DNA from 2 places in the Citrobacter sp. GW821-FHT07H02 genome. Region 1 is predicted to be linked to the other one. Evidence: predicted binding sites of a transcription regulator. Region 1 holds the regulator's gene; the other holds the start of a gene.

Region 1 (4,216 bases):
ACGCCAATGGCCTGGATAAAGCGCAGAACCAGCAAGCCTGTTGCACTTTCTACCCACAGCATACCCAGACTTCCGAGGGCGAAGATCGACAAACCGAGCAATAGTATGGGCTTACGACCGTAACGATCGGATAGCGGACCCCAGGCGAGCTGGGCGATGGCGAACCCGGCTAAGAACAGGCTCAGACTGGCGCTGACGGCAGAGGCAGGTGTCTGCAAATCGGCCTGAATGGCAGCAAATGCAGGTAAGTACATATCTGTTGCCAGAAAACCCAGTACGCTGAGACCCGCCAGCCAGACTAAAAACCCTTTTCCCGGTTGCATAATACATTCTCTTTTTTTATCAGTAAGACATTGCCGCAGAGTGTAGGGAGTGAAATTCCTGTTGTGAAACGCTAATATTTGTCTACTGAATTCAAATTTTTTGTAGGCAGAATATGTGGTCAGAATATTCCCTTGAAGTTGTTGATGCTGTCGCGCGCAATGGTAGCTTCAGTTCCGCCGCCCAGGAACTGCATCGCGTGCCCTCGGCCGTCAGCTACACCGTACGTCAACTGGAAGAGTGGCTGGCGGTTCCCCTGTTTGAACGACGCCACCGGGATGTGGAATTGACGCCCGCCGGCGCCTGGTTTTTAAAAGAAGGCCGCTCTGTTATCAAAAAAATGCAGATCACCCGCCAGCAGTGCCAACAGATTGCGAATGGCTGGCGAGGGCAACTGCCTATCGCGGTAGATAATATTGTGCGACCAGAACGCACCCGGCAGATGATTGTCGACTTCTATCGCCACTTTGATGACGTCGAGCTGATCGTTTCTCAGGAGGTGTTTAACGGCGTCTGGGATGCGCTTTCCGACGGACGCGTGGAACTGGCCATTGGGGCGACGCAGGCGATCCCCGTCGGCGGGCGCTATACCTTTCGCGATATGGGAATGTTGAGCTGGAGCTGCGTGGTGGCAAGTCATCATCCCCTGGCGGCGATGCCCGGACCCTTGAGTGATGATACGTTGCGCAACTGGCCGTCGCTGGTCCGTGAAGACACGTCACGGACACTGCCTAAACGTATCACCTGGCTGCTGGACAACCAAAAGCGCGTGATCGTACCGGATTGGGAATCGTCAGCAACCTGTCTTTCCGCCGGGTTATGTGTCGGGATGGTGCCTACGCATTTTGCAAAACCGTGGGTCGACAGTGGCAAATGGGTCGCGTTGACCCTGGAGAATCCATTCCCGGATGCAGCATGCTGCCTGACCTGGCAGCAAAATGACACGTCGCCCGCATTAGCCTGGCTGCTAGAGTATTTAGGCGACAGTGAAACGCTGAATAAAGAGTGGTTGCGAGAACCTGAAGAGGTTCCCGCCGGGGAAGCTTAACGACGATAGTCGCGGAACGGACCATCCGCAACCGAACGACGTTCGATCAGTCGCGGGTGGACTTCAATAGACTGCGACTCTTCACGCTTGTTGACGATACGGTCTAACAACATATTAAAGGCCGTTTCACCCAGTGAGTCTTTCGGTTGGTGAATAGTGGTCAGTGCGGGTGTGAAATAGCGCGCGTTACGCACATTGTCATAACCGATCACCGAAATATCCTGCGGTACGCGCAAACCCATTTCGTCAGCAGCGCAGAGCGCCCCCATTGCCATGATGTCGCCACCGCAGAATACCGCAGTAGGGCGATGGGTCTGAGAGAGGATTTGCTGCATTGCACGATAACCAGACTCAGGTTCAAAATCGCCCTGTACAATCCAGTTTTCCGGGACTTTTATCAGCGCTTCGTCCATCGCCTTCATAAAGCCCGCCAGGCGGCCAGCCCCCGTGTTACGCTCCATCGGGCCAGGAATGACGCCTATCTCACGATGACCGCGTTCCACCAGATAACGACCGGCCATATAACCGCCTTCGAACGCGTTATCAATGACCGTATCGGTAAAGTCAGCCTTCGCTTCGCCCCAATCCATAACCACCATTGGAATATGGCGATACTCTTCAAGCATGGAGAGCAGAGACTCTGGATATTCCGAACACATAACCAGCAGACCATCCACACGCTTTTGCGCCATCATGGAAAGGTAGGCCCGTTGTTTTTCAAGATTATTCCAGGCATTGCCAAGGATCAGGGTGTAGCCTTTCTGGAAGCAGTTTTTCTCAACGGCTTCAATAATTTCAGCGAAATAGGCGGCTTCACTGCTGGTTGCCAGCAGACCGATAGATTTGGTGTGATTCACCTTCAGGCTGCGGGCGACGGCACTCGGGGAGTAGTGCAATTCTTTGATTGCTGCCCAGACAGCATTGCGAGTCTCTTCTGCGACAAAACGCGTTTTGTTAATTACATGTGATACGGTTGTAGTGGAAACGTTTGCTCGCTTCGCTACATCTTTAATTGTTGCCATTACATTTCACTCCAGACCATATCCAAACTCCTGAAAATACTGTAGGTAAACGTTTGCCTTTACACACCCTTATCGCAACATCAGGGTTGCGGCACGCCGGGAAAACGACACGAAACGTCAGGAGGGGGTCAATGGCCGGTACGCTAATCAAGTAAGCGTGGAATTTTGTCTGATCTTGACGAAAAGGGGAAGAGTTAAAAGTGGTTATCAATATAAATCCTGGGAGATTTTTACATCCAAGTGTGTAAAAATGCGCAATATCACTTTTTGTGTGGGAATAAAAAGGAGCAAATTTGATGAGCACCGATCTGAAGTTTTCGTTAGTAACCACTATTATTGTTCTGGGCCTGATCGTAGCGGGTGGTCTGACCGCCGCACTGCACTGATTTACCGTGAGGGAGCATGCTCTCCCTCATCTCGTTACCCCTTCATTGTTACTAAATCAGCAAAAGTCTTTTGCCATTCTGTTAACTTTATTATTTTTGTGATTGATGTCATGCTTTTGGCTCTTATCGGGTGTCGCTTCGCGGCACGCTGCAGCGGAGTCAACGTATGAAAATCAATTACCCCTTACTGGCGCTTGCGATTGGCGCATTTGGTATTGGGACCACGGAATTCTCTCCGATGGGGCTGTTGCCCGTCATTGCGCATGGCGTGAATGTCTCCATTCCCGCCGCCGGAATGCTCATCAGCGCCTATGCGGTGGGTGTGATGGTGGGCGCGCCGTTGATGACCCTGTTGCTATCGCACCGTGCTCGTCGTAATGCGCTGATTTTTTTGATGGCCATTTTTACGCTGGGCAACGTCCTGTCGGCCATTGCGCCGGATTACACCACCTTGATGCTATCGCGCATTTTGACCAGTCTTAATCACGGCGCGTTTTTCGGATTGGGTTCGGTCGTGGCGGCCAGGGTAGTGCCGAAGCATAAACAGGCCAGCGCCGTGGCGACGATGTTTATGGGACTGACCATTGCAAACATCGGCGGCGTGCCTGCGGCCACATGGCTTGGGGAAACCATTGGCTGGCGGATGTCCTTTTTAGCGACCGCTGGACTTGGGGTGATCGCGATGCTCAGTTTATTCTTCTCTCTGCCGAAAGGTGGCGCAGGGGAACGGCCGGACGTGCGTAAAGAACTGGCTGTCTTGCTGCGTCCACCGGTCCTTTCTGCGCTGCTGACCACCGTGCTGGGCGCGGGGGCAATGTTCACCCTCTACACCTATATTTCACCCGTTCTGCAAAACATTGCCCATGCCACACCGGCATTTGTCACCGCGATGTTAGTTTTGATCGGCGTTGGGTTTTCGATCGGCAACTATTTTGGCGGCAAACTGGCCGATCGTTCCGTCAACGGTACGCTGAAAGGTTTCTTACTGCTGCTTATGGTCATCATGCTGGCCATTCCTTTCCTGGCGCGTAACGATCTGGGCGCTGCGTTCAGTATGGTGGTGTGGGGCGCGGCAACATTTGCCGTCGTACCGCCTTTGCAGATGCGCGTGATGCGTGTCGCCAGTGAAGCGCCGGGGTTGTCTTCGTCGGTGAATATCGGGGCATTTAACCTTGGCAATGCGTTAGGCGCGGCGGCAGGCGGCGCGGTGATTTCCGGCGGTCTGGGGTATAGCTTTGTTCCGGTGATGGGCGCCATTGTGGCAGGGCTGGCGTTATTGCTGGTCTTTGTGTCAGCGAGAAGGCAACCTGAAACGGCCTATGTCGCCAACTAAACGATTGAGTTGAAAATAAAAACGCAGAAGGAAACCCTTCTGCGTTGTCGTATTTACGCCGCGAAGTTCTTCGCAACGAATTCCCAGTTTACCAGCGCCCAGAAAT
Region 2 (4,216 bases), on a different contig from region 1:
CCCCCAGCGCGTTGTGGCCCTTGCCCAGGTCAATCAGCAGCAGGGCGTTATCTTCCGTGGAGAGCTGCGGCGTGATGGTGTGACGGACGTCTTCCACGCGGGCAAACGCGGTGATCACCAGCGATAATGGCGAGGTCATTTCACGCTGCTCATTGCCTTCCTGCCAGCGGGTTTTCATCGACATCGAGTCTTTGCCCACCGGAATGGTCAGACCCAATGCCGGACAGAGTTCTTCACCCACCGCTTTTACAGCTTCATACAAGCCGGCATCTTCACCCGGGTGGCCTGCTGCCGCCATCCAGTTTGCAGACAGTTTGATACGTTTGATATCACCAATCTGCGTCGCCGCAATGTTGGTGAGCGCTTCCCCAACCGCCAGACGGGCGGACGCGGAGAAATCCAGCAATGCGACCGGCGCACGCTCGCCCAACGACATGGCTTCGCCGTAGTAGCTGTCAAGGCTTGCGGTGGTAACCGCACAGTTCGCCACCGGAACCTGCCACGGGCCAACCATCTGATCGCGCGCCACCATGCCGGTGACGGTGCGGTCGCCGATGGTGACGAGGAACGTTTTTTCCGCCACGGCAGGTAAATGCAGTACGCGGTTGACCGCATCGGCAACGGTAATATCACGACGATCCAGCGCGTCGCCTTTTGCTTGCAGGCGCTGCACATCACGGGTCATTTTCGGCGTTTTGCCCAACAGAACATCCAGCGGCAGATCGATAGGCTGATTATCGAAATGACGGTCATTCATCGAAAGATGCTGTTCTTCGGTTGCTTCACCGATCACGGCGTACGGTGCGCGCTCGCGCTTGCAGAGCGCATCAAACAGCGGCAACTGGTCAGCGGCAACCGCCAGAACATAACGTTCCTGCGATTCGTTACACCAGATTTCCAGCGGGCTCATACCCGGCTCGTCGCTGAGGATGTCACGCAGTTCAAATTTGCCGCCGCGCCCGCCGTCGCTCACCAGTTCCGGCATCGCGTTAGAGAGACCGCCCGCGCCCACGTCGTGGATAAACAGGATTGGGTTAGCATCGCCCAACTGCCAGCAACGGTCGATAACCTCCTGGCAGCGACGTTCCATTTCCGGGTTGTCGCGCTGTACGGAGGCGAAATCCAGATCGGCATCGGACTGGCCGGACGCCATAGAAGACGCCGCGCCGCCACCAAGACCGATGTTCATCGCCGGGCCGCCGAGCACGATCAGCTTCGCGCCAACGACGATCTCGCCTTTCTGTACGTGATCGGCGCGGATGTTGCCGATCCCGCCCGCCAGCATGATCGGTTTGTGATAGCCGCGTAGCTCTTCGCCGTTGTGGCTATTCACTTTCTCTTCATACGTACGGAAGTAACCGTTCAGCGCCGGACGACCAAATTCGTTGTTAAATGCGGCGCCGCCCAGCGGGCCTTCGGTCATGATGTCCAGCGCGGTAACAATGCGCTCCGGCTTACCGAAATCTTCTTCCCACGGCTGTTCAAAGCCCGGAATACGCAGGTTAGAAACAGAGAAACCAACCAGACCGGCTTTCGGCTTCGCGCCACGCCCAGTCGCGCCTTCGTCACGAATCTCGCCACCGGAACCGGTCGCAGCACCTGGCCAAGGCGAAATTGCGGTCGGGTGGTTATGGGTTTCTACTTTCATCAGGATGTGTGTAGGTTCCTGATGGAAGTCGTAACGACCCGTTTCATGGTCGGCAAAGTAGCGCCCCACTTCAGAACCTTCCATTACCGCCGCGTTATCTTTATAGGCAGAAAGCACGTGGTCCGGCGTGGTCTCGAAGGTGTTTTTAATCATTTTGAACAGCGATTTCGGCTGTTGTTTGCCATCAATGACCCAGTCGGCGTTGAAAATCTTGTGACGGCAGTGTTCGGAGTTCGCCTGGGCGAACATATAAAGCTCAATGTCGTTTGGATTGCGGCCCAGGTTGCTGAAGGCAGTATGCAGATAATCAATTTCGTCATCCGCCAGCGCCAGGCCCAGACGCAGGTTTGCGTTAATCAGTGCCTGACGACCTTCGCCCAGCACATCAACGCTGGCAACCGGTGCCGGTTGGTGGTGAACAAACAGTTTTTCTGCGTCGTTCAACGAGGAGAAAATCGTCTCCATCATGCGGTCGTGCAGTTCAGCAGCAACGCTTTGCCACTGCTCAGCGGTGAGTGGCTCAGCGTCAACGTACCAGGCAATGCCACGTTCCAGACGGCTCACCTGTTGCAGGCCGCAGTTGTGTGCAATATCCGTTGCTTTGGAAGACCAGGGAGAGATGGTGCCAGGACGAGGGGTAACCAACAGCAGTTTTCCCTCCGGGGTATGGCTGCGTAAGCTCGGGCCATACTTCAGCAAACGGGCAAGCTGCGCGTGTTCATCATCGTTCAGCGGCGCATTCAGGCAGGCAAAATGGACATACTCAGCGTAAATATTGTTGACCTGGAGGTTGGCAGCCTGAAAACGCGCCAGCAGTTTGTTAATACGGAATGCAGACAGTGCAGGCGAACCACGCAGAATTTCCATCATAAGTCTCTCGTCTTCTAAGCTTTCGGTGTGCCCAAGTGGGGAAACGGGCGCCATTATAAAGAATCTGGCGCGCTGACGAAACCGTTTGCGTCGAAATAAAATCACCGCCGTTTCTTATCATCCGATGCGCCACTGATTCCGAATTAGTTGCCAACTGGCGTATTGTTGCGCAAAATGCCGCACATCAATGACTCACACTAGCTTTAATCACTACATTTTCAGGCTGAGAAACCGCACGATCCAGAGAATTAACTAATTGAAAAAATTAAAGATTAATTATCTGTTCATCGGCATACTGACGCTGCTGTTGGCAGCGGCCCTCTGGCCATCAATCCCCTGGTTCGGTAAAGCCGATAATCGTATCGCCGCCATTCAGGCGCGGGGAGAGCTGCGCGTCAGTACCATTGACTCACCGCTAACCTACTCAACCCTCAATGGAAAAAAGTACGGTCTGGATTATGAGCTGGCGCAGCTGTTCGCCAACTACTTAGGCGTAAAGCTGAAGGTCACCGTACGTCAGAACATCAGCCAGTTGTTTGACGATCTGGACAATGGCAAGGCCGACCTGCTGGCCGCAGGTCTGGTCTATAACAGCGAACGCGTGAAAAACTACCAATCGGGTCCAACGTACTATTCTGTTTCTCAGCAAGTGGTCTATCGGGTCGGACAATATCGCCCGCGAACGCTTGCCACCGTGAATGAAAACCAACTCACCATTGCGCCAAGTCATGTGGTCCTGAATGACCTACGCACCCTGAAAGAGACAAAGTTCCCCGAACTCAGCTGGAAAGTCGATGACAAAAAGGGCACGACGGAACTGATGGAAGCGGTGATCAGCGGCGAACTGGAGTACACCATCGCAGACTCGGTGGCCATCAGCTTGTTCCAGCGCGTACACCCTGAGCTGGCCGTTGCGCTGGATGTCACCGATGAGCAGCCGGTCACCTGGTTCAGCCAACTGGATGATGACAACACGCTCTCGGCAGCCCTGCTCGATTTTTTTAACACCATTAATGAAGACGGTTCTCTGGCGCGACTGGAAGAAAAATATTTGGGTCACGGCGGCGACTTTGATTACGTTGATACCCGCACCTTCTTACGCGCTGTAGATAACGTGCTGCCAGAGCTGAAACCGCTGTTTCAGAAGTATGCGCAGGAGATTGACTGGCGTTTACTGGCGGCTATCGCGTACCAGGAATCGCACTGGGATGCGCAAGCCACCTCGCCAACCGGCGTACGCGGCATGATGATGCTCACCAGAAATACCGCCCAAAGTCTGGGGTTGACTGACAGGACCGACGCCGAACAGAGCATCAGCGGCGGCGCGCGTTATCTACAGGATATGATGAGCAAAGTCCCTGATACCGTTCCCGAAGAAGAGCGTATCTGGTTTGCGCTCATCGCTTACAATATGGGTTATGCGCACATGCTCGACGCCCGGGCGTTAACGGTAAAAACCAAAGGGAATCCGGACAGTTGGACCGATGTAAAACAGCGCTTGCCGCTGCTCAGCCAGAAACCGTATTACAGCAAGTTGACCTACGGCTATGCGCGCGGGCACGAAGCTTACGCCTATGTGGAAAATATTCGAAAGTATCAGATAAGCCTGGTCGGCTATCTGCAGGAGAAAGAGAAACAGGCCGCAGAAACACTGAAACTGGCGCAGGACTACCCGGCGGTGTCTGCGGAGGACTTTGG

What was found. Region 1 encodes PurR, which represses purine synthesis genes. Its sites were predicted from a motif close to CANGCAAACGTTTGCNTG; they were not measured.
Region 2: a site for PurR is predicted at 2,593-2,610, ahead of purL (phosphoribosylformylglycinamidine synthase). Genes of this name have one in related genera too.

The regions. Positions count from the first base shown of each region.
Region 1 covers NZ_JBWKPZ010000003.1:48,418-52,633, reverse strand. The annotation lists gene punC (purine nucleoside transporter PunC) at 1-323, opposite strand, end outside; gene punR (DNA-binding transcriptional activator PunR) at 437-1,369, shown strand; gene purR (HTH-type transcriptional repressor PurR) at 1,366-2,391, opposite strand; gene cydH (cytochrome bd-I accessory subunit CydH) at 2,688-2,777, shown strand; gene AC07NP_RS05475 (MFS transporter) at 2,944-4,110, shown strand; gene sodB (superoxide dismutase [Fe]) at 4,164-4,216, opposite strand, start outside.
Region 2 covers NZ_JBWKPZ010000016.1:79,134-83,349, forward strand. The annotation lists gene purL (phosphoribosylformylglycinamidine synthase) at 1-2,518, opposite strand, end outside; gene mltF (membrane-bound lytic murein transglycosylase MltF) at 2,775-4,216, shown strand, end outside.